3 regions of the Enterobacter sp. PL_is379 genome follow, and region 1 is predicted to be linked to each of the others. Evidence: predicted binding sites of a transcription regulator. Region 1 holds the regulator's gene; each other region holds the start of a gene.

Evidence for each region. Region 1 encodes Fur, which represses iron uptake genes when iron is present. Its sites were predicted from a motif close to ATAATAATGAGAACNACTATCAA; they were not measured.
Region 2: a site for Fur is predicted at 2,453-2,475, ahead of exbB (tol-pal system-associated acyl-CoA thioesterase). Genes of this name have one in related genera too.
Region 3: a site for Fur is predicted at 7,756-7,778, ahead of AC0TOY_RS06605 (siderophore-interacting protein). Genes of this name have one in related genera too.

What each region holds. Positions count from the first base shown of each region.
Region 1 is NZ_JBVPGT010000033.1:124,732-135,426, forward strand. It holds gene nagA (N-acetylglucosamine-6-phosphate deacetylase) at 1-1,119, opposite strand, end outside; gene nagB (glucosamine-6-phosphate deaminase) at 1,175-1,975, opposite strand; gene nagE (N-acetylglucosamine-specific PTS transporter subunit IIBC) at 2,305-4,326, shown strand; gene glnS (glutamine--tRNA ligase) at 4,496-6,163, shown strand; gene chiP (chitoporin ChiP) at 6,610-8,007, shown strand; gene chiQ (ChiQ/YbfN family lipoprotein) at 8,055-8,384, shown strand; gene fur (ferric iron uptake transcriptional regulator) at 8,481-8,927, opposite strand; gene fldA (flavodoxin FldA) at 9,218-9,748, opposite strand; gene ybfE (LexA regulated protein) at 9,904-10,191, opposite strand; gene ybfF (esterase) at 10,320-10,695, opposite strand, start outside.
Region 2 is NZ_JBVPGT010000031.1:68,579-79,273, forward strand. It holds gene AC0TOY_RS16745 (AraC family transcriptional regulator) at 1-246, shown strand, start outside; gene yghB (DedA family general envelope maintenance protein YghB) at 295-954, opposite strand; gene metC (cystathionine beta-lyase) at 1,098-2,285, opposite strand; gene exbB (tol-pal system-associated acyl-CoA thioesterase) at 2,537-3,268, shown strand; gene exbD (TonB system transport protein ExbD) at 3,273-3,698, shown strand; gene AC0TOY_RS16770 (methyl-accepting chemotaxis protein) at 3,972-5,423, shown strand; gene AC0TOY_RS16775 (cytoplasmic protein) at 5,420-5,866, opposite strand; gene AC0TOY_RS16780 (hypothetical protein) at 5,868-6,272, opposite strand; gene AC0TOY_RS16785 (ESA_00282 family adhesion-associated protein) at 6,376-6,879, shown strand; gene AC0TOY_RS16790 (TIGR00645 family protein) at 6,961-7,449, shown strand; gene AC0TOY_RS16795 (aldo/keto reductase) at 7,572-8,612, opposite strand; gene AC0TOY_RS16800 (methyl-accepting chemotaxis protein) at 8,832-10,379, shown strand; gene AC0TOY_RS16805 (hypothetical protein) at 10,507-10,695, shown strand, end outside.
Region 3 is NZ_JBVPGT010000024.1:183,689-194,383, forward strand. It holds gene AC0TOY_RS06570 (dihydrodipicolinate synthase family protein) at 1-577, opposite strand, end outside; gene AC0TOY_RS06575 (B3/B4 domain-containing protein) at 590-1,276, opposite strand; gene AC0TOY_RS06580 (helix-turn-helix domain-containing protein) at 1,319-1,921, shown strand; gene ygjG (putrescine aminotransferase) at 1,958-3,337, opposite strand; gene AC0TOY_RS06590 (methyl-accepting chemotaxis protein) at 3,773-5,293, shown strand; gene AC0TOY_RS06595 (methyl-accepting chemotaxis protein) at 5,630-7,189, shown strand; gene AC0TOY_RS06600 (PadR family transcriptional regulator) at 7,186-7,680, opposite strand; gene AC0TOY_RS06605 (siderophore-interacting protein) at 7,827-8,591, shown strand; gene AC0TOY_RS06610 (coiled-coil domain-containing protein) at 8,592-9,761, opposite strand; gene AC0TOY_RS06615 (hypothetical protein) at 9,967-10,401, opposite strand; gene AC0TOY_RS06620 (hypothetical protein) at 10,613-10,695, opposite strand, start outside.

The DNA.
Region 1 (10,695 bases):
GATGGTCTTAATAATTTTATAATCGTGTGTGAATGCCGTCAGGTTTGCAACCATACCTGGTGCAATTCCGCCGAGCTGTTTATCCACGCCCATTGCGCGAGCCGGATAAAGGGTTGCCATACGCAGGACTTCCTCAAGCGCAATCCCGCAATGCTCAACCAGGTTACGCACCCCTTCAATCATGGTCAAAGAGGAACCACTCAGCGTACCGTTTTCATCAACACACAGTCCATTGCGGTAGTATATTGTTTTACCGGCAAAAATGAACTGCTCAATATTTGCACCTGCCGGTGCAGTGGCATCCGTCACCAGACAAAGCTTGTCACCTTTCAGCCGCTTAGCATTGCGAATGTTGGTGTAATCAACGTGTAAGCCGTCAGCAATAATACCGCAGTAGACGTCTGGCTCATCCAGAATCGCCCCGACCAGACCCGGTTCACGGCCTGTGATATATGGCATGGCGTTGTAAAGGTGCGTCGCGAAGGTAATGCCCGCGCGGAAACCGGCTTTCGCTTCTTTCAGCGTCGCGTTTGAGTGACCGGCTGAAACGATAATCCCGGCGGCAGCAAGTTTGCTGATGACATCCGTACCCGTCATTTCAGGTGCCAGCGTCACTTTGGTGATCACATCGGCGTTGGCACACATGTAGTCAACCAGCTCCGCATCAGGCTTACGCACGTAATTCGGGTTATGCGTTCCTTTCTTGACCATGTTCAGCCATGGCCCTTCAAGGTGCAGACCCAGCGCCTGATTAGGATGTTTGGCCAGATATTCACGCATCACACGGATACCCTGCTTCATGAGGTCATCACTGCTGGTGATGAGCGTTGGCAGATAGCTGGTGCAGCCCGATTTCTCATTGGCTTTTTGCATGATCTCCAGCGTTTCGACCGTTACCGCCTCGGCGGTATCATTGAATTGCACACCGCCGCAGCCGTTGAGCTGAACGTCGATGAAACCGGGGGAGATTACTGCTCCATTGAGTGAGCGCTGTTCAATCTCCGGCGGCAGTTCTGCCAGCGGGCAAACACGTTCAATCAGGCCATCAGCGATAACAATCGCATGGTCATCCAGAATTTCATGGCCGGTATAAATCCGACCGTGGGTTAAAGCGTACATAACGACCCCCGGTTAAAAAAAGCGGCCGCCTCCTGATGAAGAGGCGGTTATTCAATTACAGACCTTTGATATTCTCGGCTTCTAACTCGTTGAAGTATTTCAGCGTTTTTACCTTCAGCTCCATCGTGGACGGTTCGTCACAGACGATGACGGATTTCGGATGCAGCTGCAGGCAGCTGATGGTCCACATATGGTTAACGTTGCCTTCAACGGCAGCCTGGAGCGCCTGCGCTTTCACGCCGCCCAGCACCAGAATCATCACTTCTTCGGCATCCAGCAGGGTGCCTACGCCTACGGTCAGGGCGTATTTTGGAACCTGGTTAACATCGCCGTCAAAGAAGCGGGAGTTTGCCACGCGCGTGTCATGGGTCAGCGTTTTAATACGGGTGCGGGAAGCCAGAGATGACGCCGGTTCGTTAAACGCGATATGACCATCATTACCTACACCACCCATGAACAGGTGGATCTTACCGTAAGAACGGATTTTTTCTTCATACTGACGGCATTCTGCGTCAATATCCGGCGCGTTTCCATTCAGCAGGTTAATATTTTCAGATGGAATATCAACGTGATCAAAGAAATTGCGGTGCATAAAGCTATGGTAGCTTTCCGGGTGGTCTTTCGGTAAGCCAACGTATTCATCCATATTGAAGGTGACAACATGTTTGAAGCTAACCTGGCCTGCTTTATGCATCTCAACCAGCGCCTTATAGGCTGTCAGCGGCGTGCCGCCTGTTGGAAGTCCAAGAACGAAAGGACGATCGGCAGTCGGCTTGAATGCGTTAATGCGGTTTACGATATGGCGAGCGGCCCATTTACCAACTTGTTCAGCAGTTGCCAGGGGAATCAGTCTCATTGTTCACCTCGAGAGTTAAAGTAGAAGAGTGGGCGGATGGCTATCGGAACCTGATACTTAAGCGTAACCTGGAAACTTTCAGGCCGGATCAATCCGTCTTGATTTTTTGAATGATAAAATAAGTTTTCGCTGTTAGCCAGTATAAGGGAGGGTGAATAACGATATTTGGTGACAAAAATCACAAAAAGTACGCGTTTAATTTGCGATACGAATTAATTTTTCACACACTCACAATGCCAGTGAATCATCAACTGTATCTATAGTTCGTGACACAATAAAAAAACAGAGCTGAGAACATGCCTTAAACGGGGTCTCATAGGGGGAAGAAAGTGAGTATTCTAGGTTATTTACAAAAGGTTGGTCGCGCACTGATGGTGCCGGTCGCCACGCTGCCTGCCGCAGCCATCCTGATGGGTGTCGGCTACTGGATCGACCCCAACGGCTGGGGTAATACCAGCGCGCTGGCGGCGTTCTTTATCAAGTCGGGCTCTGCCATTATCGACAACATGTCCGTGTTGTTTGCTATTGGTGTGGCTTATGGTATGTCCAAAGACAAAGATGGCGCCGCTGCGCTGACCGGTTTTGTCGGTTTCCTTGTGTTAACCACTCTCTGCTCACCGGCAGCGGTGGCCATGATCCAAAAAATCCCGGCGGACCAGGTTCCGGCGGCATTTGGTAAGATCAGTAACCAGTTTGTCGGTATCCTTGTGGGTATCATCTCCGCTGAACTGTATAACCGCTTCAGCAGCGTAGAGCTGCCAAAAGCGCTCTCCTTCTTTAGCGGCCGCCGTCTGGTCCCCATCCTGACCTCGTTTGTGATGATCGTTGTTGCGTTCATCATGATGTACGTCTGGCCGATGATCTTCGACGGTCTGGTGAACTTCGGTGAGCACATCCAGAAACTGGGTTCTGTCGGTGCGGGCGTGTACGCGTTCTTTAACCGTCTGCTGATCCCGGTCGGTCTGCACCACGCGCTGAACTCTGTATTCTGGTTCGATGTTGCCGGTATTAACGATATTCCTAACTTCCTGGGTGGCGCACAGTCCATCGAAGCAGGTAAAGCGGTTGTCGGTATCACCGGTCGTTACCAGGCTGGCTTCTTCCCGATCATGATGTTTGGTCTGCCGGGAGCTGCGCTGGCTATCTACCACTGCGCACGTCCAGAGAACAAAGCGAAAGTGCTGGGTATCATGATGGCGGGGGCGTTCGCGGCCTTCTTCACCGGTATCACCGAGCCGCTGGAGTTCTCCTTCATGTTCGTGGCGCCAGTTCTGTATGTGATCCACGCTGTGCTGACCGGTATCTCCGTGTTCATCGCTGCCAGCATGCACTGGATTGCCGGTTTCGGCTTCAGTGCGGGTCTGGTGGATATGGTGCTTTCTTCCCGTAACCCGCTGGCAACACACTGGTGGATGCTGATTCCACAAGGTCTGGTGTTCTTCGCGATCTACTACATGGTGTTCCGTTTCACTATCACCAAATTCAACCTGATGACCCCGGGTCGTGAGCTGGCCGTGGCCGGTAGCGAAGCGGATGGTCAGGATGTGAACGTGAGCGGTGCTCAGGATCAGGACGTTTCAGGTCTGGCGCGTCAGTACATCGCCGCTGTTGGCGGTTCTGACAACCTGACCGGTATCGACGCCTGTATCACCCGTCTGCGTCTGAACGTGAAAGATTCTTCCCTGGTGAACGAAGCGCTGGCCAAACGTCTGGGTGCTTCCGGTGTTATCCGCCTGAACAAAACCAGCGTGCAGATTATCGTTGGCTTCGTGGCAGAGAAAATTGCTAACGCCATGAAAACCACCGGTCCGGTAGCCGCAGCAGAAGCTTCTGCCGCACCTGCCGCCGCGCCAGCGGCTGCAAAACCGCAGGCAGTACCCAACGCCAAAACGGTAGCCGCGCTGGTTTCACCGGTAACCGGTGAAGTCGTTGCGATTGAGCAAGTGCCTGACGAAGCCTTCGCCAGCAAAGCGGTCGGTGACGGTGTGGCGGTGAAACCAACGGAAAAAACCGTTGTGTCTCCGGCGGCCGGCACCATCGTGAAAATCTTCAACACCAACCACGCGTTCTGCCTCGAAACCGAAAATGGTGCGGAGATCGTTGTCCATATGGGTATCGATACCGTTGCGCTGAACGGTCAGGGCTTTACTCGCCTGGTGGAAGAGGGCGCTGAAGTGGTGGCAGGGCAGCCGATTCTGGAAATGGATCTGGACTTCCTGAACGCCAACGCACGCTCCATGATAAGCCCGGTGGTTTGCAGCAACATTGACGACTTCAGCGGTCTGGTTATCCAGGCGAAAGGTCAGGTTGTTGCGGGTCAAACACCGCTATATGAGATTAAAGGCAAGTAATCGCTCCTGAGTAGAGTCATGCCTTAAGCGGCGGGGGATATCCTCCGCCGCTTTTTTTTGCAGCAAATGCCCCCATTATTTTCTTCAGAGACGTTTTAAGGGTTGTCACTACGTCCGGCTTATAAGATCATACGCCGTTATACGTTGTTTACGCTTTGAGGAATCCACGATGAGTGAGGCAGAAGCCCGCCCGAGTAACTTTATTCGTCAGATCATCGATGAAGATCTGGCCAGTGGTAAGCACACCACAATCCATACCCGTTTCCCGCCGGAGCCGAACGGCTACCTGCACATCGGGCATGCAAAATCTATCTGCCTGAACTTTGGCATTGCCCAGGACTACCAGGGCCAGTGCAACCTGCGTTTCGATGATACCAACCCAGTAAAAGAAGACATCGAATACGTTGAGTCCATTAAGAACGACGTGCAGTGGCTGGGCTTCAACTGGTCTGGCGACATCTGCTACTCCTCTGACTATTTCGATCAGCTGTACGCCTATGCGGTAGAGCTTATCAACAAAGGTCTGGCGTATGTCGACGAGCTGTCTGCTGACGAAATCCGCGAATACCGCGGTACGCTGACCGCGCCGGGCAAAAACAGCCCGTTCCGCGATCGCAGCGTGGAAGAGAACCTGGCGCTGTTTGAAAAAATGCGTGCCGGCGGCTTCGAAGAAGGCAAAGCGTGCCTGCGTGCCAAAATCGATATGGCGTCTCCGTTCATCGTGATGCGCGATCCGGTGCTGTACCGTATCAAGTTCGCAGAACACCACCAGACCGGTAACAAGTGGTGCATCTACCCGATGTACGACTTTACCCACTGCATCAGCGATGCGCTGGAAGGTATTACGCACTCCCTGTGTACGCTGGAGTTCCAGGACAACCGTCGTCTGTACGACTGGGTGCTGGATAACATCACCATTCCTGTGCATCCGCGCCAGTACGAGTTCTCTCGTCTGAATCTGGAATACACCGTGATGTCCAAGCGTAAGCTGAACCTGCTGGTGACCGACAAGCACGTTGAGGGCTGGGATGACCCGCGTATGCCTACCATTTCTGGTCTGCGTCGTCGTGGTTACACTGCCGCGTCTATTCGTGAGTTCTGCAAACGTATCGGCGTGACCAAGCAGGATAACACCATTGAGATGGCTTCCCTGGAATCCTGCATTCGTGAAGATCTCAACGAAAACGCCCCGCGCGCGATGGCGGTTATCGACCCGGTGAAACTGGTCATCGAAAACTATCCGCAGGGTGAAAGCGAGCTGGTCTCCATGCCTAACCATCCGAACAAACCGGAAATGGGAAGCCGTGACGTGCCGTTCAGCGGCGAGATCTGGATTGACCGCGCTGACTTCCGCGAAGAAGCCAACAAGCAGTACAAGCGTCTGGTGCTGGGTAAAGAAGTGCGTCTGCGTAATGCTTACGTCATCAAAGCCGAGCGCGTTGAAAAAGATGCGGAAGGGAATATCACCACCATCTTCTGTTCTTATGACGCTGAAACGCTGAGCAAAGATCCTGCTGACGGCCGTAAAGTGAAGGGCGTTATCCACTGGGTGAGCGCATCCCACGCGCTGCCGGTAGAAATTCGTCTGTACGATCGTCTGTTCAGCGTGCCTAACCCGGGTGCGGCGGAAGACTTCCTGGCGACCATCAACCCGGAATCGCTGGTGATCAAGCAGGGTTATGCGGAGCCTTCTCTGAAAGCCGCTGAAGCGGGCAAAGCGTTCCAGTTCGAACGTGAAGGTTACTTCTGCCTGGACAGCCGTTACAGCACCGCGGAAAAACCAGTATTTAACCGTACTGTAGGTCTGCGTGATACCTGGACGAAGATCGGCGAATAATATTGCTGCTCTGGTCAATGAGAGACAAACGCCGCACTGTGCGGCGTTTTTTTATTTAACGATCAGAGTATTAAGCCAGGGCTTAAAGAGGCGTCATGAAAATATCAGGTCAATGAGGTGCTACTTATTTTTTTAAAAAAAGTTTGTGCCATTGCGAAAATCAAAAATGTTACATAAAAGGAAAGAGATTCCACGTCTACCCACTGAAATACCTGATAATTCCCCGTCATTCCTCGCCTTCCCGTAAATGTTACAAAGCACTACCAATTATGTGCACTTCGTCATAATCCTGACTTTTGTCCGCTAAAAAGCATTGATAATTCGCGTCGCGAAAAATAACCTAAAGACGGTAGTTAATTCGAGGGTATTTAAAACTACCCCTGACCATTTGGTCTTTTTTATTTACGCCGTTTCAGGCGTTTTAATTCGTCAAAGAGGAATAATCTATGCGTACGTTCAGTGGCAAACGTAGTGCGCTGGCGCTGGCTATTGCCGGTGTGACAGCAATGTCGGGCCTGGTGATTGCGCCAGAGGCAAAAGCAGCGGGTTTCATCGAAGATTCTACCCTCACGGGCGGTATTTATTACTGGCAGCGTGAGCGTGACCGTAAAGACGTCACTGAAGATAAATACAAAACCAACCTTTCTCACTCCACCTGGAACGCCAACCTGGACTTCCAGTCAGGCTATGCCGCGGATATGTTCGGTCTGGATATTGCTGCGTTCACCGCGATTGAAATGGCGGAAAACGGCGACAGCGGCCACCCGAACGAAATCGCCTTCTCCTCCAGCAACAAAGCCTATGATGAAGACTGGTCCGGGGATAAGAGCGGTATAAGCCTTTACAAAGCCGCGGCGAAATTTAAATACGGTCCGGTATGGGCGCGCGGCGGTTATATTCAGCCAACTGGCCAGACTCTGTTAGCGCCACACTGGAGCTTTATGCCGGGTACCTATCAGGGTGCGGAAGCGGGGGCTAACTTTGACTACGGTGATGCGGGTGCGTTGAGCTTCTCCTATATGTGGACCAACGAGTACAAAGCGCCTTGGCACATCGAGATGGACAAGTTCTACCAGAACGATAAAAAAACCAAAGTCGATTACCTTCACTCGCTGGGCGCGAAATACGACTTCAAAAACGATCTGGTGCTTGAAGCGGCATTTGGTCAGGCACAAGGCTATATCGATCAGTACTTTGCCAAGGCCAGCTATAAGTTTGATGTCGCGGGTAGCCCGCTGAGTACCAGCTACCAGTTCTACGGTACGCGCGATAAAGTCAGTAACGGTGGGGTCAATGACATTTATGACGGCACCGCGTGGCTGCAGGCACTCACCTTCGGCTACAAGGTTGGCCAGGTTGATTTGCGTCTGGAAGGCACATGGGTGAAGGCGGAAGGGCAGCAGGGCTACTTCCTGCAGCGTATGACTCCGACCTACGCCTCCTCCAACGGCCGTCTTGATATCTGGTGGGATAACCGCTCAGACTTCAACGCCGACGGCGAGAAAGCGGTCTTCTTCGGTGCAATGTACGATCTGAAAAACTGGAACCTGCCTGGCTGGGCGGTGGGCGCTTCTTACGCTTACGCCTGGGACGCAAAACCTGCCGACATGGCAACACCGGATGCTTACTACGATCCCAACTATCGTCTGAAAGAGTCTTCCTACAGTCTGGATGCAATCTATACCCTGCAGGATGGCCGCGCGAAAGGCACGATGTTCAAACTGCACTTCACCCAGTATGACAACCACTCCGATATCCCGAGCTATGCGGGCGGTTACGGCAACATCTTCCAGGATGAACGTGACGTGAAATTCATGGTTATCGCCCCATTCACCATCTTCTGATAAACGCACTGGCGGGCTGAGTCCCGCCGGTATGGAGACTGTATATGATGAAAAAAATCGTAGTCGTCGCGTTGCTGGCATCAGGGCTGGTGGCGTGTGCTCAGACTCAGGCACCAAAAGAGGACTCCCGTCTGAAGGAGGCGTATAGCGCCTGCATTAATACTGCGGAAGGTTCGCCGGAGAAAATTGAAGCCTGTCAGAGCGTGCTAAACGTGCTGAAGAAAGAGAAAGCGCATGAGCAGTTCGCGACGCAGGAAAATGTCCGCGTAATGGATTACCAGGCCTGTATCCAGGCGCGTAAAACCGGTAACGATCAGGAAGTGGCGAAGCGTTGCGACCAGATTTGGAAAGAAATTCGAAGCAATAACAGTAAGTAACTCGCTGTTATCATGCCCGGTGGCGCTGCGCCACCGGGCATTTTTTTAGGCAAAAAAAAGCCAACCTTACGGCTGGCTCAGAGTATGAACACTTGTTTATTTCGCGTCGTGCGCGTGGTCGTCTTCGCGGCAATCGCCTTCAGCACAATGACCGTAAAGGTACAGGCTGTGGTTGGTCAGGCGGATGCCATGACGCGCGGCGATTTCACGCTGGCGTGATTCGATGGAATCATCGCTGAATTCAATGACCTTGCCGCAATCGAGGCAGATCAGGTGATCGTGGTGCTGCTGCTGGGTCAGTTCGAAAACAGATTTACCGCCTTCGAAATTATGACGGGTAACAATGCCCGCGTCATCAAACTGGTTCAGCACGCGATAGACGGTAGCCAGCCCAATCTCTTCACCCATGTCGATAAGACGTTTATAAAGGTCTTCCGCACTGACATGGTGATTGTCTGGACCCTGAAGCACTTCAAGGATTTTTAACCGAGGAAGCGTAACTTTCAGGCCAGCCTTCTTTAATGCGGTATTGTTGTCAGTCATGCGGAATCTGTCCTGTTGCTAAACGATTCACTTCTGTAGGAAGTGACAGAAAATGCACCTGGGATAATGCGTCTCATTATAGAACTGCCATGGCTAAATGAAAACTGCAAGTCTCAGGCAAAATATGCTTATAAAAATGGGGTATCACCAACAAACTTGCTCAATGGAAAACCACATTTTATCAGGGAGACATTGTACAGGTCTGGGCGAAAAAGTTAAAAGATTGTAGCGATTAATTTAATCGGTTTGACCTGGGGCATGGGCGCAACCGCAGTTGCGCCGCGAAATAATCAGGCGTTCAGAATATCGTCCAGGTGCAGTTCTTCACGGATCTGCTTCACCCACTTCTCAACACGCTCGGCGGTCAGTTCTGGCTGACGGTCTTCGTCGATGGCCAGACCCACGAAGTGATCGTCATCGGCCAGGCCTTTAGACGCTTCGAAGTGGTAACCGGCGGTCGGCCAGTGGCCTACAATAACCGCGCCATTCGGCTCAATGATGTCGCGGATGGTGCCCAGCGCGTCACAGAAGTATTCGGCGTAGTCTTCCTGATCGCCACAGCCAAACAGGGCGACCAGCTTACCGTTGAAGTCGACTTCTTCCAGCGTCGGGAAGAAATCATCCCAGTCGCACTGGGCTTCACCGTAGTACCAGGTTGGGATACCCAGCAGCAAAATGTCATAGCCTTCCAGATCTTCTTTGCTGCTCTTGGCGATGTCATGCACATCAGCAACGTCTTTACCGAGCTGTTTTTGAATGTTTTTTGCGATATTTTCAGTATTGCCGGTATCACTGCCAAAGAAAATGCCGATGATTGCCATGAGTAAAATAACCTCTTGAAACTTAATAGTATGGTGGCGCAATTCGGCCACGGATAAGGGCAATAATAGCAGAACTGGCAACCCTGCGGAAACAGCTATCGCGCAGGACTGCACTCTGTGCTACATGAAAAGGGCGATAAAGGGGATTTTCAGACTTATGCCTGGCCGCGTAACGTTTCAAGCTGAGCGATCAACATCTCTTCAATGAGTTCACTGCGGCTGATATTTCGCGCGTCGGCCAGCTCGTTCAGCGCATCGACGGCGTCGGCGTTAAGCTTCAGTTCGACACGCTTAAGCCCACGATTTTTATCGCGTTTAAGCTGGTTGCGTTTATTGATACGCAGCTGTTCATCGCGCGAAAGCGGATTCGTCTTGGGTCGTCCCGGGCGACGCTCATTCGCGAACAGATCTAGTGTCGTACGGTCCGTTTGTTCTTTGGCCATGATTCTGAGACTTCGGGGGAAACACGCCGCCCTGCTAATGCCCGGGCGATAAGCGCGCCATCATACATCACCAAAAACGGCACGCCAACGACTGGACGCCTGCAGCCTTCCAGTCGCTTTCTTTTTAATCAATTTGCAGTATCAGCAAGATAGCGGCGAATGGCGCGCAGCACGGCGTCAGGTTTTTCCGCATGCACCCAATGCCCGGCACCGGCAATAACGTGGGCGCGAGCCTGCGGGAATTGGGCCAGCAGCGTGTCGCGGTATGCGTCGGTTACGTAAGGCGAGTTTCCGCCGCGAATAAAGAGGGTAGGGTGCGGCCAGGCGGGGACGGTTTTCCAGCCCACGATGTTGTTGTACTGGTCCCAGAGCACCGGCACGTTAAAACGCCATTGCCCGTCAACAAACGACTTCAGCAGGAACTGCACGACGCCTTCTTCATCAAGATGCTCACGCATGACGGCAGCCGCCTGTTGGCGTGTCGCGACACCCGCTTCTGTGACC
Region 2 (10,695 bases), on a different contig from region 1:
ATGAGCGTCTCGGCGTTTCATCATAATTTTAAATCGGTGACCAGCACCTCGCCGCTGCAGTACCTCAAAACCTACCGGCTGCATAAGGCGCGGATGCTGATGATCCACGACGGCATGAAGGCCAGCGCGGCGGCGATGCGGGTGGGCTACGAAAGTGCGTCGCAGTTCAGTCGGGAGTTTAAGCGCTATTTCGGCGTTACGCCGGGAGAAGATGCATCACGTATAAGAACGATGCAGGGAGTCTGACGAAAAACGTAGGCCGGGTAAGCGATAGCGCCACCCGGCTTTGTTGAATTATGCACTGCAGTACTTCTTCTTAATCACCACTGCGATAGTCCCCACCAGGCCCGCCACCAGCAGGAACATCGGCAGCACCATCAGGAAGGTCATCACCTGATCTTCGTGGTGTTTCACGAAGGGGATCATATTCAGCGCGTAGCCGAGCGTCGTCACCACGCCAACCCACAGCAGGGCGCTCAGCCAGTTGAAGAACTGGAAGCGGCGGTTCGACAGGCCGGAAATGCCCGCCATCGTCGGCAGAAGGGTGCGAACGAACGCCAGGAAACGCCCCGCCAGCAGCGCCAGCAGGCCGTGCCGGTCAAACATGCAGGTCGCACGCTGATGATATTTATGCGGCAGCTGCGCCAGCCAGCTTTTGACGACGCGCGTGTTCCCCAGCCAGCGGCCCTGCAGATAGCTCAGCCAGCAGCCCAGGCTGGCTGCGGAGGTAAGGATAACCATCGTTGGCGTGAAGTCCATGACGCCTTTACCGATTAACGCCCCGGCAAGTAAAAGCAGGCTGTCACCGGGTAAAAACGAGGCTGGCAGTAATCCATTTTCCAGAAACAGAGTTGCGAACATCACGAAATAGACGATACCGACGACGTGAGGATCCGCCAGCGCGGCAAAATCGTGGTGCCAGAGCGCCGCAATAATATCTTGAATAACAGCCATGGACTTTCCTGTGGAACAGCAGATATAGCGCTATTGTACTCCCTTATTCGCCCGTCGGGTTTGATCCCGGGCGCAACTCATGCAGACTTTTCCGCTTGCGGTGTCCATAAAAGCGTCCAGGGAGTACATTTTCAGCCAGCACTCTACACGATACGCTCGAACCCTGCTGCTAAATCCGCAATCAGATCGTCAACATTTTCTAAACCGATATGCAGTCGAATCAGGGTACCGCTGAAGTCCACGTCGCCACCGGGGCGCAGGGCCGCAATCTGTTCCGGCTGGTTAGCCAGGATGAGGGATTCAAAACCGCCCCACGAGTAGGCCATGCTGAAGAGGGTAAAATTATCCAGATAGCTTGCCAGCTCGTCATTATTCAGCCGTTTTTTCAGCACAAACGAGAACAACCCGCTGCTGCCCGTAAAGTCACGTTGCCAGAACTCATGGCCTTTACTGCCGGGTAGCGCGGGGTGATTCACGCGCTCAACCTGCGGATGCTGCGCCAGCCATTCGGCCACCTTCAGGCTGCTTTCATGGTGCTGACGCAGGCGAACGCCCAGCGTGCGGAGTCCGCGGCTGGTCATGTAGGCCGTGTCGGCATCCACCATCTGGCCCATCAGGTAGGCGTTTTCACGCAGCTGATCCCAGCAGCGCGCGTTGGAGACCGCAGTACCGATCATGCCGTCAGAGTGGCCAATCAGGTACTTCGTCGCCGCCTGAATCGAGATATCAATGTCGAAGTCCAGCGCTTTGAACAGCACGCCTGCCGCCCAGGTGTTGTCGATCATAACGATCGCCTCTGGCGCTTTGCTGCGCACGGCCTTCACGATAGCCGGCACGTCGTGAATTTCCATGGTGAGCGACCCCGGCGATTCCAGGAACACAATGCGCGTGTTTGGCTGAATAAGTTCGGCAATACCTTCACCAATCAGCGGGTCGAACCAGCCGGTGGTCACGCCGAGCTTGCTGAGAATTTTGGTACAGAAGTCCTGGCTGGGTTCGTAGGCGGTGTTGGTCATCAGGATGTGATCGCCCTGTTCCACGAACGCCAGAATGGTGTTGGCGACTGCAGCCGCTCCGCACGGGAACAGCGCGCAGCCTGCGCCGCCTTCCAGCTCGCACATCGCCTCCTGCAGAGAAAAATGGGTTAGCGTGCCGCGACGGCCATAAAACAGGCCGCCTTTCGCGCGGTTGCGCGTGGCGATTTTTTTCTCCTCAACGGTATCAAACACCAGCGAGGAGGCGCGTTGAATCACGCTGTTGACAGATCCCTGAGTATATTTTTTGCTGCGTCCTGCCTGTACCAGCGTGGTATCAAGATGCTTCTTTGTCATGTTCGCTAACCCTGTTTTTATACGTCTGGACGTCCAGACTACCACGATTGGAAAAAACTGCACCCGCAGGCTTATCGAATAAGCAGAAAATATTAGCAAAAAAACGCATAAGAAATTTTTACTGCGTAAGCGCAAGGAAAGTGAACGAAAATTGCGGCACTATGCAAATACTAATGAGAACTACTATCAATTCGACGACGTTTTGATATTATTACGTTCAGATTTTGTGATTTGCGTCCTGGAGATACAGAGTGGGTAATAATTTGATGCAGGCGGATCTCTCCGTTTGGGGCATGTATCAGCATGCTGACATCGTGGTTAAGATTGTGATGATCGGCCTGATTCTGGCGTCCGTTGTCACCTGGGCTATCTTCTTCAGCAAGAGCGCCGAGCTGCTTTCGCAGAAGCGTCGTCTCAAGCGGGAACAGCAGCAGCTGGCTGAAGCCCGCTCTCTGGATCAGGCTTCAGACATGACCTCATCCTTCCACGCGAAAAGCCTTACCACCCTGCTCGTGAATGAAGCGCAGAACGAGCTGGAACTCTCCGCGGGCAGTGAAGATAACGAAGGCATCAAAGAACGTACCGGTTTCCGCCTGGAGCGTCGCGTGGCGGCCGTTGGCCGACACATGGGGCACGGCAATGGTTATCTGGCGACCATCGGGGCGATCTCACCGTTTATCGGCCTTTTCGGTACGGTCTGGGGCATCATGAACAGCTTTATCGGTATCGCGCAGACCCAGACCACCAACCTGGCGGTTGTGGCCCCGGGTATCGCAGAAGCGCTGCTGGCGACGGCGATTGGTCTGGTCGCGGCGATTCCGGCGGTGGTTATCTATAACATCTTCGCGCGTATGATTGGCAGCTACAAAGCCACGCTGGGTGACGTTGCCGCGCAGGTTCTGCTGCTGCAAAGTCGCGATCTCGACCTGAATGCCAGCTCGGTTAAGCCGGTGCACGCGGCGTCCAAACTGCGCGTGGGTTGATAGTATGGCGATGCGTCTAAACGAAAATCTGGACGATAACGGTGAAATGCATGAGATCAACGTGACGCCGTTTATCGACGTTATGCTGGTTCTGCTGATTATCTTCATGGTGGCTGCGCCGCTGGCGACGGTGGATGTGAAGGTAAATCTGCCTGCCTCATCCAGCCAGCCCCAGCCGCGCCCGGAGAAGCCTATCTACCTGTCGGTGAAGGCGGATAAATCCATGTTCCTCGGCAATGACCCGGTGACGGCCGACTCTGTCATCCCGGCCCTGGATCAGCTTACGGGCGGTAAGAAAGACACCACGGTCTTCTTCCGTGCGGATAAAACCGTTGATTATGAAACCATGATGAAGGTAATGGACACGCTGCATCAGGCGGGTTACCTGAAGATTGGGCTGGTCGGCGAAGAAAAAGCGGCCAAAAAATAGAACGAAAGCTGGCGAAAGCCAGCTTTTTTGTTTTCTGCCACGCAACATCGTTATTATTTTCTGCTGTATATCCCCATTCTTCATATTTCCTTATCAATAAAGCAATAATTAATAATCCATTGATAGTTAAGTAAATATCAGTATTCGGCTGAGCCATTAAAATATATCGTTGGCTGAAATGGCGTCGGGGAATATCCCCACTACGCTTAAAAAAGATAATAAAAACAAACCTTCTTCGAAGGCTCTTTTCACCTGCACAGCAAGAGACTCCCTATGGCTACGATGACATGGCTGTATCCGCACGCGCCTCAAAACGATCTGTTTTCGCTTTCTGCCATTCGACGACGCGCCGACAGGCTAATACTGGTGCTCATCTGGTCGCTGTGGGCCATCTCGCTGGGCGTGGGCTATATCAACGAAAACATCATGCAGGGGGCGATTGTCGGCACTTCACTGGCCTGTTTATCGACGCTGCTGACGATGGTGTTCCCCGGCGCGCTGTTACTCCGCCTGAGCTCTGCGTTTGTGCTAATGGCATTTTCCGCGCTGCTGATTCATCTGGGCGAAGGTGAAACCGAATACCATTTCTCGGTTTTCGTCCTGCTTTCCGCGCTCCTTGCCTGGCGAGACTGGCGCCCGCTGGTGATGGGGGCGGCGGTCATCGCATTACATCACCTGGTGTTCAACTATCTGCAGGAAAACGACCTGTACGGCGTCGTGGTGTTCATGCACACCGGCTTTCATATGGTGGTTTTCCACGGGCTGTTTGTGGTGGTCCAGACCGCGATCCTGGTGCTGTTGGCGATTCGTATGGAGCAGGACGCCCGCTCGGCGAGCGAGGTGGCAAGGCTGGCGGGGGTGATCAACCGCGAACCGGGGTACCTCACGCTGGCCGTCGATGCGGCACCCGCAGAGTCTCCCTTTGCCCGCACGTTCAGCCTGACGCTGGGCACCATGCGCGCCACGCTTGAGCAGGTCAGCGCCAATATTGGGCAACTGCTGGAGGCATCCCGCGCGTTAGGACAACGCAACAGCGCGCTGTCGGAACGTACCGATCACCAGGCAAGTTCGCTGGCGACGGCAGCCAGTGCGATGGAACAACTGAGGGCTGTCGCCACCCTGACCAGTGAAAAAGCCCGCCAGGTTCGGGAGGTGGCATTCAGTACCAGTAACGTGGCGGAGCAGGGAGGCCATAACGTACGGCAGGCGATTGCGGCGATGGAGCACATTCGCGAGGAGTCGCAGCGCATTTACGCCATTCTGGAGCTGATCGACGGGATTGCGTTCCAGACCAATATCCTGTCGCTCAACGCCTCGGTCGAGGCTGCCAGAGCGGGGGAACATGGCAAAGGCTTCGCGGTGGTTGCCTCGGAAGTGCGCGTGCTGGCCCAGCGCAGCGAGGGGGCTGCAAAAGACATTCGCCAGCTGCTGACCGCATCGCAGGCAACCACGCTGCAGGGCGTCGAGCAGGTTGAGCAGGCCGGTATGACAATGAAGTCGATCATTGAGAGCATTGAAGGGCTCCGCTCTCTGCTGGAGGAGCTGTCGCAGATGAGCGAGCAGCAGCGGGCGAGCATTGCGCAGATGAACGACAGTATTGCCAGCATCGATGCCAGCGTGCAGGAGAACGTGCGTCACGTAGCGCAAACGCTGCAGGTGGCTGAAGCGCAGCGGCAGCAGACGGGGCAGTTAAAAGAGGCGATTGCCGTATTCAGATTTAATTAGCGTTGCGGTTCGGAAGGGGCGCTGGCGTCAGACGCCAGCGCGTCCTCATCAAGCGCAACGCAGGTGACGTTTGAGGTGCGGTACTCACCGTCTGACAGTTTGCGCGTCAGGCGCAGAGTGGCGATTTCTCTGGCAAGCAGATACTGGTAATTGGCCTCGAGGCGACCCAGAAGCTTCTCTTTCAGCTCTGGCCGCTGTTCCATGATGGCGTTCATCACGGCACCGTAAATTTCTTCTTTGACCTGTAGCGGATAAATTTCACGGCGATTCTGCCATTTCAGCCGCACCAGCGTTGCCGGGATCGATACCAGGTCCTGGGTAATACGCGTCATCTCGTCATTTTTTGTGTTTCGCAGCGCATCGAGATTTTGCTTTAAGATAAATTCATCACTTTTCTTATCATCTAAAGTCAAATAAACGTCGTTGTTTTTAACTTCCTTCACGTTAATCCTCCCCCAGGCTATAAAAAATTGGGTTGTTTTTTTCGCGCGTAATTAAGTTAAGCCAAATTTCATTGCCCGCTTCGTTAATTTCTTTGGTCTTTTCGGCCAATATTTGACTTAGTTTCTGGGCATCTATTTCTCCTTCGGCCTGCAGATCGTTCAGCAGGTGGACGAAGGCTTCAATTTTTATGGCGCGAAATAAGCGGTCTTTAATATGGCGATCGTGCTCTTCCAGCAACATATTACGGGATTTGCCGGTGCGGGAAACACCAATTAATATATCAGGCTCGAAATCAGAGAGCTTTCTTTTCCCCTGAGTGAAACTGGCCTCTTTTTCTGCTTCCGTCGGTTGCTGTTCCACAGGCGTAATGTGGTACTTAGCCGGGACGAGATAGTCGGGCAGCATTTTTAATTTCCTTTAATTTCAACAGGGTGGGGTTGGTAAAGGCGTGAGATTCGTTGACAATATCATGAGGCAAATTTAAAATCAAAAAAAATGGAGCCTACCCATGAACAGCATCTTTTTTACGGTCATCACATTACTATTACTGACCGCTGGTGTTCTTTTATTGATGCAGGAGTTCAATAAAACGAAAGTGTCGAAAGACACCAGTGAACCCCCGCAACCTGAACTGATGACAAAAGAGGAAGGTGAAGACCATTTCTCTGTATTGATGAACTCCGTTACGCCGGTCTGGTACTGGCGGGTGAACCACGAATATATCGACTTTTTACACGCGACAATTAAGCGCATGAAAATGTCGGAAATTAATGATACGCCCGGACTGTTTGAGGCGCAGCGTCGCTGTAGCGACCTGAATTCAGCCGTGTATAAATATTATGACAATATCAAAAAGCGCTGCCTTAACGGCGAGAAGGTCTCTTATTCCGATCTGGACGTATTAAATTTGCGGCAGTGTTTTCGCGAGTTCAGTCTGGAAGCCTATCCTGAGCTGGTGGCGCTTGTCTGGCCGGAGTACGCCCGTCCCGAGGTTAACCCGGACAACGTCTGAGTGGCGTACTGTTGAGTTATTGCAAACAGTCAGCGCCGTTGAGATATACTGGGCGCTGGTTTCTTTTGCAAACAGGACTTTATGGAACGCTTTTTTGAAAATGCCATGTACGCCTCTCGCTGGATACTGGCCCCCGTCTATTTTGGCCTTTCGCTGGCGCTTGTCGCGCTGACGATTAAGTTCTTTCAGGAAATCCTGCATGTTCTGCCGAACATTTTTTCCATTGCCGAAGCGGATTTGATTCTGGTTCTGCTGTCGCTGGTGGATATGACCCTGGTGGGCGGGCTGCTGGTGATGGTGATGTTCTCCGGCTACGAGAATTTTGTCTCCCAGCTTGATATCGACGAGCGTAAAGAGAAGCTCAGCTGGCTGGGCAAAATGGATGCGTCATCGCTGAAGAATAAAGTGGCCGCGTCGATTGTGGCGATCTCCTCTATTCACCTGCTACGCGTGTTTATGGACGCGAAGAACGTGCCGGATAATAAACTGATGTGGTACGTCATTATCCACCTGACGTTTGTGCTCTCTGCGTTTGTGATGGGGTATCTGGATAAGATCAGTAAGAAGTAAAGTACACTTTACCCCTCACCCTAACCCTCTCCCCAAAGGGGAGAGGGGACTGCTCGGTGCGGCCTTTCTCCCTCTCCCCTTTGGGGAGAGGGCGGGGTGAGGGGCAAGGGCATCAGCCCGCACTATTTCTCAGACGACGCCTGCCACAGATTCAACTCCCCATCCGCAACATGCTGGTCAATCCGCTTGAGTTCGTCCTCCGTAAAGCGCAGGTTTTCCAGCGCCTGAACATTCTCTTCCAGCTGTTCCGGGCGGCTTGCGCCAATCAGCACGGACGTCACGCGCGCATCTTTCAGCAGCCAGCTTAGCGCCATCTGCGCCATGGTCTGACCGCGCGCCTGCGCCATTTCACTCAGTAAACGCAGGCTGTTCAGGTTGGCTTCGGTCAGCATTTTTTCGTTCAGACCGCGGACTTTCTTGCCTTCACGCTGCATGCGTGAATCTTCAGGAATACCGTTCAGGTATTTTCCGGTCAGCAAACCCTGCGCCAGCGGGGTAAAGGCGATACACCCCGTACCGTTTGCTTCCAGCGCATCCAGCAAACCGGTCTTATCGACCCAGCGGTTGAGCAGGTTATAGGACGGCTGGTGGATCAGCAGGGGGATCTTCCACTCGCGCAGCAGCTCGGCCATTTTTTGCGTGCGCCCGGTTGAGTAGGAGGAAATGCCCACATACAGCGCTTTGCCGCTCTGCACGGCGTGGGCCAGCGCAGAGGCCGTCTCTTCCATCGGCGTGTTTTCATCCACGCGGTGGGAATAGAAAATATCCACATACTCGACGCCCAGGCGCTTCAGGCTCTGGTCGAGGCTGGCGAGCAGATATTTGCGGGAACCGCCCGAGCCGTACGGCCCTGGCCACATGTCGTAACCCGCCTTGGTGGAGATAATCACCTCGTCGCGGTACGCGGCGAAGTCCTCACGCAGCAGGCGGCCGAAATTCTCTTCCGCGCTACCCGCCGGAGGTCCGTAGTTATTGGCGAGATCGAAATGGGTGATGCCGAGGTCGAAGGCTTTGCGCAGCAGCGCGCGCTGGGCATCAAGAGGCTGAACGTGGCCGAAGCTGTGCCACAGTCCCAGCGACAGCGCAGGAAGGCGCAGACCGCTCTTTCCACAGTAGCGGTACTGCATATGTTCATAGCGGGTAGCGTCAGGGTACCAGGACATGATGTCTCCTTTTCTTATCGATAATTTTTTGAAACGTCGTTTTCATTCTGAACTTATCACATCACTAAGCGCGAAGATAATGGTTAACGGCGGCTGTGCGACCAGTGAAGCCACGCTAATTAAAAATGATCACAAAACGTTATAATTTCCCTCGTTCCTGCCGATAACGAGAGTAGTACTCGCCTCTGGGCGAACTCACCCTCACGGCAAGGAAGACTTATGAATATGCTCCGTAATTTCACGATCCGCTTCGTCATGCTGGCGATTCTCGGGATCTTTTGTTTAATGTGGGCGGGTGTTGGACTGTACAGCACCTGGTCCCTGTCTCGCGTGACTGATGGCAACGAGGTGGACCGCCAGTTGGTCAAACAGATGACGGTGCTCAGTCAGGGCAACGATCAGTATTTCCGCTTTGTGACCCGTCTGAGCCGAGCGATGGAAGTCAAAGCTGCAGGCGGCACGCCGGATCTGGCCTCTGCCCAGCAGGCGCTGGATAACATGGGCAAGAAGCTGGCTGAAATGAAAGCCATTTCCCCTGGCCCGATGGATGAGCAGATCTCTTCCCGGGTGATCGGCACCTGGCAGGCGCTGCTTGAACAGGGCGTGACGCCGCAAATGCAGCAGGCGAAGCTGGGCGCGCTGGACGGCTACCGTCAGCAGGCCAACAACGTCACCCCACCGCTGAGCCGCGCGTTCGGCGCGGCGGCTGAAGAGTTCAACAATGCTGCCGCGAAGTCGCTCGACAGTACCCGCGTGGTGGTGGACGGCCTGACCAGCATGACCCGCACGGTGATAATCGTCGCCACGATTATCGGCCTGCTGATCCTGTTCTTCACCGACCGTTACCTGGTGGCGATGCTGGTCAAACCGCTGGACCGCATTCGCCAGCAGTTCCGCCAGATTGCCCAGGGCGATCTCAGCCAGCCCATTGAGCCGTTCGGCCGCAACTGCGTGGGCCAGCTGGTACCGCTGCTGAGCGCCATGCAGGACAGCCTGCGTGAAGCGGTCAGCACGATCCGCTCCGGCAGTGAAAATATCTGGCGCGGCGCGACGGAAATCTCCAGCGGTAACAACGATCTCTCGTCCCGTACCGAAGAGCAGGCGGCTGCGCTGGAAGAGACGGCAGCCAGCATGGAACAGCTGACCGCCACGGTGAAGCTGAACGCGGAAAGCGCGCGTCAGGCAAGCCAGCTGGCCGATGTGGCCTCTACCACTGCCAGCCGCGGCGGCTCACTGGTGGAAGAGGTGGTGACCACCATGAGCGGGATTTCGGAAAGCTCGAAGAAAATTGCTGAAATCACCAACGTAATCAACAGCATTGCCTTCCAGACCAATATTCTGGCACTCAATGCGGCGGTTGAAGCGGCGCGCGCGGGCGAACAGGGGCGTGGTTTCGCGGTAGTGGCAGGTGAGGTCCGCAACCTGGCAAGCCGCAGCGCCAACGCGGCCAAAGAGATTGAGGGGCTGATTACCGACTCCGTTTCCCGCGTCGAGCAGGGGGCGAAGCTGGTGGGCGACACCGGCACCACTATGGATGCGATTTTGCGTGACGTGACGGAAGTGACGACCATTATGAAGCAAATAGCCTCTGCCTCTGAGGAGCAAAGCAAGGGCATTTCGCAGGTCGGGGTTGCCATTACCCAGATGGACGGCGTTACCCAGCAAAACGCCTCGCTGGTTGAAGAGGTTTCCGCGGCGGCGGCGGCGCTGGAGCGCCAGACCGAAGATCTTCAGCGCTCGGTGCAGAAGTTCCGCCTGACGGCATAACGCAGCGCTGCAAGGCCGCCTTGTGCGGCCTTACATTATTAACGTCTTCCCCTCCAGCTCGCGCTGAAACTGCTATTCTTTTGCTAACCCCCCTGACGTTCTGGGCTCTCTTCTATGAGGTGTTGCTATGAACAGATCGTTATCTGTCATCCCTGTTCTCTCTTTCATTTTTCTGATGCTGTTTTCGGTTTTTGCCAGTGCGACCCAGCAGGCGCAGGAACGGCGCGTGGCGCGTGATGTCAGGCAGGAAACCCGCGATACGTCACGGCAGGTGAAGCAGACCTGCGTGGCAAACAATAACCAGAGTAATCACGAC
Region 3 (10,695 bases), on a different contig from region 1:
GCAGGGCGGAGGCCGCTCGCCAGTCGCCGGCGATGCCCAGCGTGACGGTCTCAGGAAGACGAGCCCTTACCTGTGACAGGTCCTCCGGCACGCGGCCAAGCTTTATGGAGCCTATATTCGGCAGGGCCGCGGCGGCAAATAACAATGCATCGCTAAACGAAAAACCGGTCGTGGCGGGATTATCGTAAATGCACAGCGGTACGGAGATCTGGCGGGTCACCGTTTCATAGAGATTAAACACTTCGTCTTCCGTTAATCGCTGGTATGACACGGGCGCCAGCAGCAAGCCGGAGACACCTGCCGATTGCGCGTCGTCAGCCAGACGCAGAATATCGTCCAGCCGTAATGCGCCAATGCTGACGATGACCGGAATGTCATCAGCATGCGCCGCCGCGCAGCGTGCGATCCGACCGCGCTCTTCTACGGTCAGATAGGCATAGCTTCCCGTTGAGCCGAGAATGCCCAGAGAATCCACGCCAGCGTCGACCACGGGGCGCAGAAGATTGATGAAGGACTGCTCGTCAAACGTCCCCTCTTTCAGGGGGGTTAACGGAAAAGCGCTTAATCCGTGAAACATCGTGTTGTCCTCTTACAGCGTCAGCATCTTAACCTGAGCCGTGGCCCCCGGCATCAGCCGCTGCAGGTTGTTGACCAGCTCTTCTCCAGCCTCTTCCAGTGCCGCAAGCGGCATCGACGGCAGGCTTTCAAGAATAAACCACATAGATTGCGCCTGGCTGTCCAGACGGGTACGCACCCCCTGTCGCCAGTTCCAGCGGCGGCAGGTGACGCCGAGGTTGTCGCGCCAGATAACCTCGCCTGGTTCAGGATGTTCCACCACTGGTTGTCCCTCTTTAAAGGTATCAAACGGCTCGCTGCCGTCGGCCAGCGTCAGACGCGGCGCACCCGAGTACGCCGCGAGATTTTCACCACCCACCGGAATGGCATAGCGAATGCTCACCGCGTTATAGATATCCACCACCGGATCCAGCGACGGCAGCGAACCGTCTTTCAGTACCCGCTTGCGCAGGGCCGCGGCGGAACAGGGCGTGCGTTTCGGTTTCGCGCCGAAGGCTTTAAACACCTCATCCCAGTCTGAAAGGTGTGCATCAGCCCACGGCACATCATCATTCAACATCTGCTGGCAGGCCTGCGCCAGCGCGGCGGGCGCTACCTCCGGGTGGGTAATCGGCGCAGCTTCAACCAGAATGCTCAGCGCCCGAAAGCCTGGGGCAATCCCGGCAAGACGCGAATCTATTGACGGCGTAACGAGAGACATAAATAATCCTGTATTGACTGTTTTATACCATGGTAGTGACCAATGACTGATAAAGTCAATATAATGACTGATTCGGGTGCCGATGTTGCCCAGGTAAGCCTGGCCGTGGCGAACCGCATCCGCAACTGGCGTAAAGAGAAAAAGCTGTCGCTGGACGAGCTGTCCCGCCGCGCCAGCGTCAGCAAAGGGATGCTGGTGGAGATCGAAAAGGGCGCAGCCAATCCCAGCATCGCCATTTTGTGCAAGCTGGCCGCCGCGCTCGGCATCTCCGTGGCGGATATCGTCAACGTCTCCAGCGAGCCGCTGGTACACGTTATCGAAGAAGAGGCGATTCCGGTGCTGTGGCAGGGCGCGCTGGGTGGACGCGCCAGACTGCTGGCGGGTACCGCGGGACCTGACATGATTGAGTTATGGCAGTGGGAGATGCAACCGGGAGAACGTTTTACCTCCCCGGGGCACCCGGCGGGAACCTTTGAGCTGCTGCACGTAAACGAGGGCGTGTTAACGCTGACGGTGGATGAGACGGTGACCCAGGTTAACGCTGGTGCGTCGGCGGTGGCGAAAACGGAAGCGTCGCACGGCTACGCCAATGAAAGCGATACCGTGCTTCGCTTCACCATGACGGTGGCGGAGTTTCACCGATAAAAAACTGCCGGGTAGCGTAACGCCACCCGGCGTTGATTACGCCTCTTCCACGCTCACCCGCAGCGCTGCCAGCGCTTTACGCGCCGCTTTCAGCACCTGCTCACACTGCTCAATCGTCAGCGTCAGCGGCGGTTCAATGCGGATGGTTTTCGAGTTGTTGAGCGTTCCGGCCACCAGCACCCGCTGGCGGAACATCTCGCTCGCGAAGCTATAGCCGGTTTCGTTATCAATAAACTCAATCGCCATCAGCATCCCTTTCCCACGCGCGTCCTGCACCAGGTCCGGATACTCCCGGCCTAGCTGACGGAAGCCGTCCAGCAGCATGTCGCCTTTCTGCTCCGCCTGCGCGGGCAGGTTTTGCTCCAGCAGCACGTTGATGGTCGCCAGCGCGGCCGCACAGGCCAGCGGGTTACCGCCAAAGGTGGTGGTATGCAGGAACGGATTGTCGAACAGCACCGAGAAGACCTCCTCGGTGGCCACCGTCGCGCCAATCGGCATCACGCCGCCGCCGAGCGCCTTCGCCAGGCACAGGATGTCCGGCTGCACGTTTTCGTGCTCGCAGGCAAACATCTTGCCGGTGCGCCCCATCCCGGTCTGGACTTCGTCGAGGATCAGCAGCGCGCCAAACTCATCGCACAGCTGACGCACGGCGGGCAGATAGCCCTGCGGAGGGAGGATCACGCCGCCTTCGCCCTGAATCGGCTCCAGGATCACCGCCGCCACGTCATCGCCGGTCTTGCGGCATTCGCTCAGCGCGGTGCGCATGGCGTTGATGTCGCCAAACGGCACGTGGCGGAAGCCCGGCAGCAGCGGCATAAACGGTTTGCGGAAGGTGGATTTGGCGGTAGCAGACAGTGCGCCCAGGGATTTCCCGTGGAACGCGCCGCTGGTGGCGATAAAGGTGAATTTCCCGCGCGGCGACTGGTACGCTTTGGCGAGTTTAATCGCCGCTTCGACCGATTCCGTGCCGCTGTTGCTAAAGAAGCTGTACTTCAGTTTGCCGGGCGTTAAGGCCGCCAGCGTTTTCGCGAGCATGGCGCGAAGCGGGTCGAGCAGTTCCTGGCTATGGAGAGGTTGTTTCGCAAGTTGATTCTGTACGGCGGAAACCACAACTGGATTACGGTGCCCCACGTTGAAAATTCCAAAACCTCCCAGGCAATCGATAAACTCCTGTCCCTGGGTGTCGACAAGCGTGTTCAGACTTCCCGCTTGCCACTCTACGGCTCCGTAATCCCCGCCGGCGGTAACAGATTTGCGATACTCCAGAAACCCTGGATTGACGTGCTCTTTAAAGTAATCGATGACCTCTCGGTTAAGTTGTTTCATCTCCTCATGATCGAGCGTTCGCTTCTCAATGAGATTCAGTGCGTGCGCGGTACAGGCAAGAGCCGAGGCGCTGGAAGGTAACCTGTTCAAAATGTGCTCCCGGGGATCGCGTATCACATGATACTGAGTTAAGTATTGCAGGGATTACGCCACTTCAGATGACTTAACGAAAATCGGGATAAACGCCAGGTTAAAATAATGTTGCACAATATTTAATCATGCCGGAGCAACCGAAACGGGATTTAGCGGTACAGGAAAGAGAGGATAAATGAGGACGGGAACGCGCAGCTGCACTAAAGAAGTGCATTCGCTGCAACTTAAGTGGGCGTTAACGGGTCATGCTTTACAGGTAATTTCTTTACGAAAGTATTTGAAATCAATGAATTAAAAAATCGTACAAAAAGTATGGTTTAAGTCAAATCTGCGATCTCCATCAAGTTTAACAACTAAAGATAAATTGTTTACCGCCGAAAAAACATTGACCCACAAAATTAACATTCAAATAACCTGCAAGGGATGCCCACGATGTCCTCTCCAACCTATGTCACCCAGAATGAATATCCTCTGGACGATGACACCACCTTAATGTCTACCACAGACGTCCACAGCTATATAACACACGCCAACGACACCTTTGTGCAGGTGAGCGGCTACCAGCTCGATGAGCTGACGGGCCAGCCGCACAATATGGTACGCCATCCCGATATGCCAAAAGCCGCGTTTGCCGATATGTGGTACACGCTGCAGCAGGGCGAGCCGTGGAGCGGGATTGTCAAAAACCGGCGCAAAAACGGCGACCACTACTGGGTGCGTGCGAATGCGGTACCGATGGTGCGCCGGGGGCAGGTGACGGGCTATATGTCCATTCGTACCAAAGCCACAGCGGAAGAGATTGCCACCGTGGAGCCGCTCTACCGGGCGCTGAACGACGGGCGCTGTAAAAAACGTATTCATAAAGGGCTGGTGGTCGGAAAGGGCTGGCTGGGCAAACTGCCGGCAATGCCGCTGCGCTGGCGCGTGCGCAGCGTGATGGCGGCGCTTTTTGCCGTACTCGCCGCCACGCTGGTCGCGACCTCCGCCGGGTGGATGCCTCTCGCCGCTGCCGCGGTGGTGATGCTGCTGGGGACGCTGCTGTTTGAGCAACAGATTGTCCGCCCGGTAGAGAATGTAGCGCGACAGGCGCTGAAGGTCGCCACCGGCGAGCGTAACAGCGTGCAGCACCTGAACCGCAGCGACGAGCTGGGGCTGACGCTGCGTGCGGTCGGGCAACTGGGCCTGATGTGCCGCTGGTTGATCAATGACGTGTCGAGCCAGGTGGTGAGCGTCCGTGACGGCAGCGACAGGCTGGCGCAGGGGAATGAAGATCTGAACGATCGTACGCGTCAGACCGTCGCGAACGTGCAGCAGACCGTCGTGACAATGAACCAGATGGCCGCGTCCGTTCAGAGTAACTCCGAAACCGCCGCCGAGGTGGACAAACTCTCCGTGGCCGCGAGCAGCGCGGCAACGAAAGGGGGCAATGCGATGCAGACCGTCGTTAAAACGATGGATGACATTGCCGACAGCACGCAGCGAATTGGCTCGATTACCTCTCTGATTAACGATATCGCTTTCCAGACCAATATTCTGGCGCTGAACGCGGCGGTTGAAGCGGCAAGGGCAGGCGAGCAGGGCAAAGGTTTTGCCGTGGTCGCGGGCGAAGTCCGTCATCTCGCCAGCCGCAGCGCCAGTGCGGCTAATGATATTCGTAAACTTATTGATGCCAGCGCCAGCAAGGTGCAGTCCGGCTCTGAGCAGGTTCACGCTGCGGGCCGTACGATGGATGATATCGTTGTGCAGGTGAAAAACGTGACGCAGCTTATCGCCCAGATCAGCCACGCGACCTCCGAGCAGGCAACCGGACTGTCAGAGTTGACCCGCGCGGTGGCTGAACTCGACAGCATCACGCAGAAGAATGCCGACCTGGTTGAGGAGAGCGCCCACATTTCTGCGATGGTGAAGCATCGCGCCGGACGCCTTAAGGATGCGGTGACTGTGCTCCATTGAGTCAATAATGTTCCGGAAAAGCCGTTTATTCCGTAAGGAATAAGCGGCGTTTTATTTTCCGGATGTGATTATTAATGTATTTTATTGTTAAGTTAATATTAAATAACTAAAGAAAGTGCATCAGTTATTTATTCCTGCCTAAGTCAGTTCTTCAGAATCCTGTTTCAAAAATACCTCGTTTGACGGTCTGGTAACGATCGATGAAGCAATATTAATAGCCTGCACCTATGCATTGTGAGGGTTATGAAATAAAAAAACGATCAAAGTCATAAAGTTAGCCAATCCGTTACCGATAACAGCGATCGTCTGAGAAATAATCACATCGATGGAGAAAATATGTTCTTACATGACGTAAAGATCGGCACGAAATTATTTCTGGCGTTTGGATTCTTTATTGTCCTGATGGCGATCAGCGCGAGCCTGTCTCTGCTGAGTCTGAACCGGGCTAATAACGGGATGCAATCCATTATTACCAGTGATTATCCGACCACGGTAAAAGCGAACCAGTTAATCGATAACTTCCAGGAATTTATTAGCACGCAACAGCTGATGCTGCTGGATGAGCAGGGTACCTACACGGGGCAATCGCAGCAGCGCCTGAAAGAGATCAGCGAGCACATCACGGTGATCCTCGGCGAGCTTAACAACGCGCTGCAGGATCAAAAGTCTCAGCAGGTGCTGGCGGATATCCGCAGCGTGCGCCAGCAGTATCTGGACTCGCGCTACCGCATTTTGCAGGCGGTGCAGAACAACAATCGTGCGGGCGCTATTCAGGAGATGATGACCACCACCCTCGCCGTGCAGCAGGCTTATAAAGCGAAGGTGAAGGAGCTGATTACGATTCAAAACAGCGAGATGCAGAGTGCAGGGGCGCAGGTGGAAGGAGATTTCAGGTCTAACCGCCTGCTGCTGATCCTGATCACGCTCTTTAGCGTCGTGGCAGGCAGCCTGATTGGCTGGTTTATCGTGCGCGCTATCACACGTCCGCTCGGCGAGGCGGTGCATTTTGCAAAAGCCATTTCAGAGGGCGATCTGACGGGCAGCATCACGCCGCACGGCAAAGACGAAACGGGTCTGCTGCTGCATGCGCTGATGGAGATGAAGACGCGACTGTTGGACATTGTGCAGCAGGTGCAAACCGGCTCGGAGAATATCTCCAGCGCAGCCGCGCAGATTGTCGCCGGGAACCAGGATTTGGCCGCGCGCACGGAAGAGCAGGCAAGTTCTGTCGAACAGACCGCCGCCTCGATGGAGCAGATCACCGCGACGGTGAAAAATACTGCCTCGCATACCGGGGAAGCGACCAACCTTTCGGCCGATGCCGCCACGGTGGTCAAAAACAACGGTGAGATGATGAAGCAGGTGACCAGCAAAATGCGCCTGATTAACGAAACATCGAACCGGATGTCCGACATTATCGACCTGATCGACGCCATTGCGTTCCAGACCAACATTCTGGCGCTGAACGCGGCGGTGGAAGCGGCGCGCGCCGGCGAGCACGGACGCGGCTTTGCGGTGGTGGCCGGTGAGGTTCGCCAGCTTGCCCAGAAGAGCGCGTCGTCTGCCAGCGAAATCCGGGAGCTGATTGAGAGCTCCACCAGCCAGACCCAGGACGGGATGAACCTTGTCGAAAAAGCGAGTGGGCTGATCAACGGGATGGTGGGCAACGTGGAGGAGATGGACGTGATTCTGCGGGAAATTCGCCAGGCCAGCCACGAGCAGACGGAAGGTATCTCGCAGATTAACAGCGCGATTGGCCTGATTGACGCCACCACCCAGCAGAACTCCGCGCTGGTGGAGGAGTCTGTGGCTGCGGCGGCATCGCTTAACGAACAGGCGATGCACCTGAAAGAGCTGGTACGCGTCTTCCGCGTGAGCGAGCACGCACCGGCTTAATCCAGCTGGGAGATCTCCAGCGCCGCGCGGTCAATCACGCCGATGATCTGCTTGAGCTGCGCGTCGCTGAGCTCTCCCTGGTTCACCTTCAGGTCTAACACCGCTTTGAAGTTATCCAGCGCCCGCTTCATCTGCGGGTTTTTGCGCAGCTGAAAACCGACGCTGCGCGCTTTGATACGCACCTGGATCTGTTCCAGCTGTTCCCGGTTTTCATCCAGCCAGCGCTGTCCTTCAGCGGTAATCGCAATGCGCTTACGCCCGCTCTCTTCTTCCGTAATGGTGATAAATGTCTGATCCTGAAGATAATCCAGGGTTGGGTAGATGACGCCTGGGCTCGGGGTGTAATTCCCCTGGGTCAGGTTTTCAATTTCTTTGATCAGCTCGTAGCCGTGGCTCGCGCTACGGGTCAGGATATCCAGAATCACCAGCCGCAGATCGCCGTGGCCAAAAAAGCGCGGTCGGCGCCCGCCGCTGTCGTGTTCGTGTCGCATAACAGGTCCTTTAATTGATATATCTAAACTATATCTAAGATATATTCAAATGCAATCTAAAAGATCTTGCATTTTTCCTTATTAGTAATCATTATCATTTGAAAATTGATTTAGATATATCGTATTCACCAGAAAAGGGTCTAAAAATGGCATCTACTCGTTATCCACAGCGTGTTCGTAATGACCTGCGTTTTCGCGAGCTGACGGTGCTCCACGTTGAACGCGCCAGCGCGGGTTTCCAGCGCATTGTTTTAGGCGGCGAGGCGCTGGAGGGCTTTAGCTCCCGCGGTTTCGACGACCATACCAAAGTCTTTTTCCCGGCACCCGGGACGACGTTTACGCCGCCGGTGGTCACCGATGAAGGCATCGACTGGGGCGACGGCGTGCGTCCGCAGGCGCGCGACTATACGCCGCTCTACGATGAGGCAAATCATGAACTGGTTCTCGATTTCTTCATTCATGACGGCGGCATTGCCAGCAGCTGGGCGGTCGAGGCGAAAGCGGGCGACAGGCTGACCATCGGCGGCCCGCGCGGTTCGCTGGTGGTGCCGGAGGATTACGCCTGGCAGCTGTACGTGTGCGATGAATCCGGCATGCCCGCGCTGCGTCGACGCTTAGAAAGCATTGCTAAACTGCCGGTTCGCCCGGAGGTTCATGCGGTCGTGACGGTCAGGGACGAATCTTATAAAGACTATCTGGCGCACCTGAGCGGGTTCAATATCACCTGGGTAGTGGGCCACAACGCGCAGGCGGTCGCAGACCATCTGGCGGCGCTGACCGTTCCGGGGGAAGACTACTTCATCTGGCTGACCGGGGAAGGGAAGGTGGTGAAAACGCTGAGCCGTCAGTTTGAAACCGACGCGATTGACCCGCAGCTGGTGCGTGCCAGCGCATACTGGCACGCCAAATAATCAGGCGGCGGAATCCAGCTGCGCTTCGTTCACCTGATGTTCGAGCGAGGCGCGGACCTCGTGCAGCGCTTTCTCCTGCTGAGCGAAGTACGCTTCCATATTATTGAGCGACGAGACCAACAGCCAGGACTCCTCTTTCTCCAGTTCCGCCAGCTCGTTCACTAAAATGTCGATCTGCTCGCGGACCTGCGCCATTTTTTTGCGGATACGTTCCAGATCGTTCAGCCTGTCGCTGGCCATCAATGGCTCGAAGCCCTGTTGCAGGCGGGCTACCAGCGAGCGAATGGCTTTCACATCGCCGCGCTGCTTCGCCTGGTTAAGCTGCACCATCATGCTGTTGGCTTCTTCTTTCAGATCGTCCGCCACCAGATCCGGGTGGCAGAGCTTGCTCGCCTGCCGCCAGAGACGCTTGAGCTCGTTCTGGTCTTCTTCCGAAAGATGCTTACCTTTGCGCAGCCGCACTTCGGCATCGTGATGCTGTTCGCGATACTTCTCGTACTCTTCGTTCGCCTCGTCGCGCGCCTGACGCGCAGGCTCCTCTTCGCGCGTTAAGCCGCTCTCCAGCTCCAGCGCTTCGGCCAGCAGGTTGGCAATCAGATTGCTTTGCTGTTCCAGATGCTTACGCGCCTCAGCGGCCTGGACGGAGTCGGCCGGGAGATCGCGCCAGCGCTGGGTGAGCGTCGCCAGCACCTCTACCGCCTGCGCCATATAGTGCTGGCAGCGACGGTAATCTTCCTCGCGACGACGCGCTTCCGCCTGCTGACGACGCAGGTTTAGCTCCGCCAGGGTTTTACGCAGGGCGAGGATCTGCTGCATCAGCGGCCCAAGGCGGGAAAAATAGAGATCGTTAAACTCATCAAGCTGCTGCACGCGGGCGTTGCGGCGGTCAATCAGATCGCGCAGACGCTCTTCCAGCGCCTTCAGCTCCAGCTTGCTGGCGGCCACCTGCGGGTCGCGCCACGGGGTGACGGCACGCTGGCCCTGCAGCCAGGCGGTAATGGCCGCCATCGCAGCGGTGTAATTCTTCTCCTCAAGCGCCACGACGATTGCCTGTAGCTCATCGTCAAACGCTTCATTTTTCAGGCGTGTCAGCTGGCTCTGGATGATGTCGTCATCTTCCAGTTCAATGGCATTTTTAATGATTTCTAGCCGTTTGATCGGTGTGCTCATGATGCCTTTCGCTTTGGCGCTTAAGTATTTGAGTTAAGGTTAGTTGTTGTAAAAGCTACAGGAAATAATACACACGGATGATGATCGGCGCGATGGGGGATTTCTTTAGTTTTGCAGTTTGTGACGTGGGGAAGTGAGCAGGAGCCTGTAAGGTGGAGGGTGAGAATAGCTCCGTTTCCTGCTCTACCTGTGAAACCATTCTTGGCTATGGGCTTTGCAGTTCCTTCAACGCGCCTTGTGCGGCATTCTCAATCTGATTGCAGAACGCTTTACCGCCTTCGGGACAGCTATCCGTGGCGTTTCTCACGACTTTATCGAGCTCGCGATCGTTCGTGGTCGTATCGATGTGATTAATCATCCATGACTCAAAAGCGCGATCGTTTACAGATAGCTGCATGAGTTGATGGGAGGTCTTCCAGTTGTTGGCTAACAGCCCGACAATAGTCGCTGATATCCCTTCTGCGATATATCCCTCATCACACTGTCTGTAATTTTTGTAAAAAGAATGGATGCCTTGCCAGTCCTGAATGGCAGAGGCTGCGTTATCTGCCTTGTCCATTTCTTCAACAGAAGTACAGTTATTTGCATAAGCCACGTGCGATATCACTAACATAATCAAAAACAGCTGCATCGTTTTCATATCAAGTTCATTCCCGGTGGGATATAGATATTTTCAAATTTCTGCGTCGCACTCATAGCCGAGCAGCCGCTGTTATTTGATACGGTGATGGTTGAAAGGGAGGATTTAGCCATGTGCTCTTTTATTTTTGGATAAACTGGAGTGATATGTAGTTTATTATTTAATGGTTCAAAGATTAAGCGCTCAGAAGAGCGCTTGTTATAATATGATGCTAACGTTTTGAGTCCTTATCCTTTTCTTGCTTAACCTCATTGATTACATCGAGCATATTGCTTAAGCATTCTCTTGCTGGGG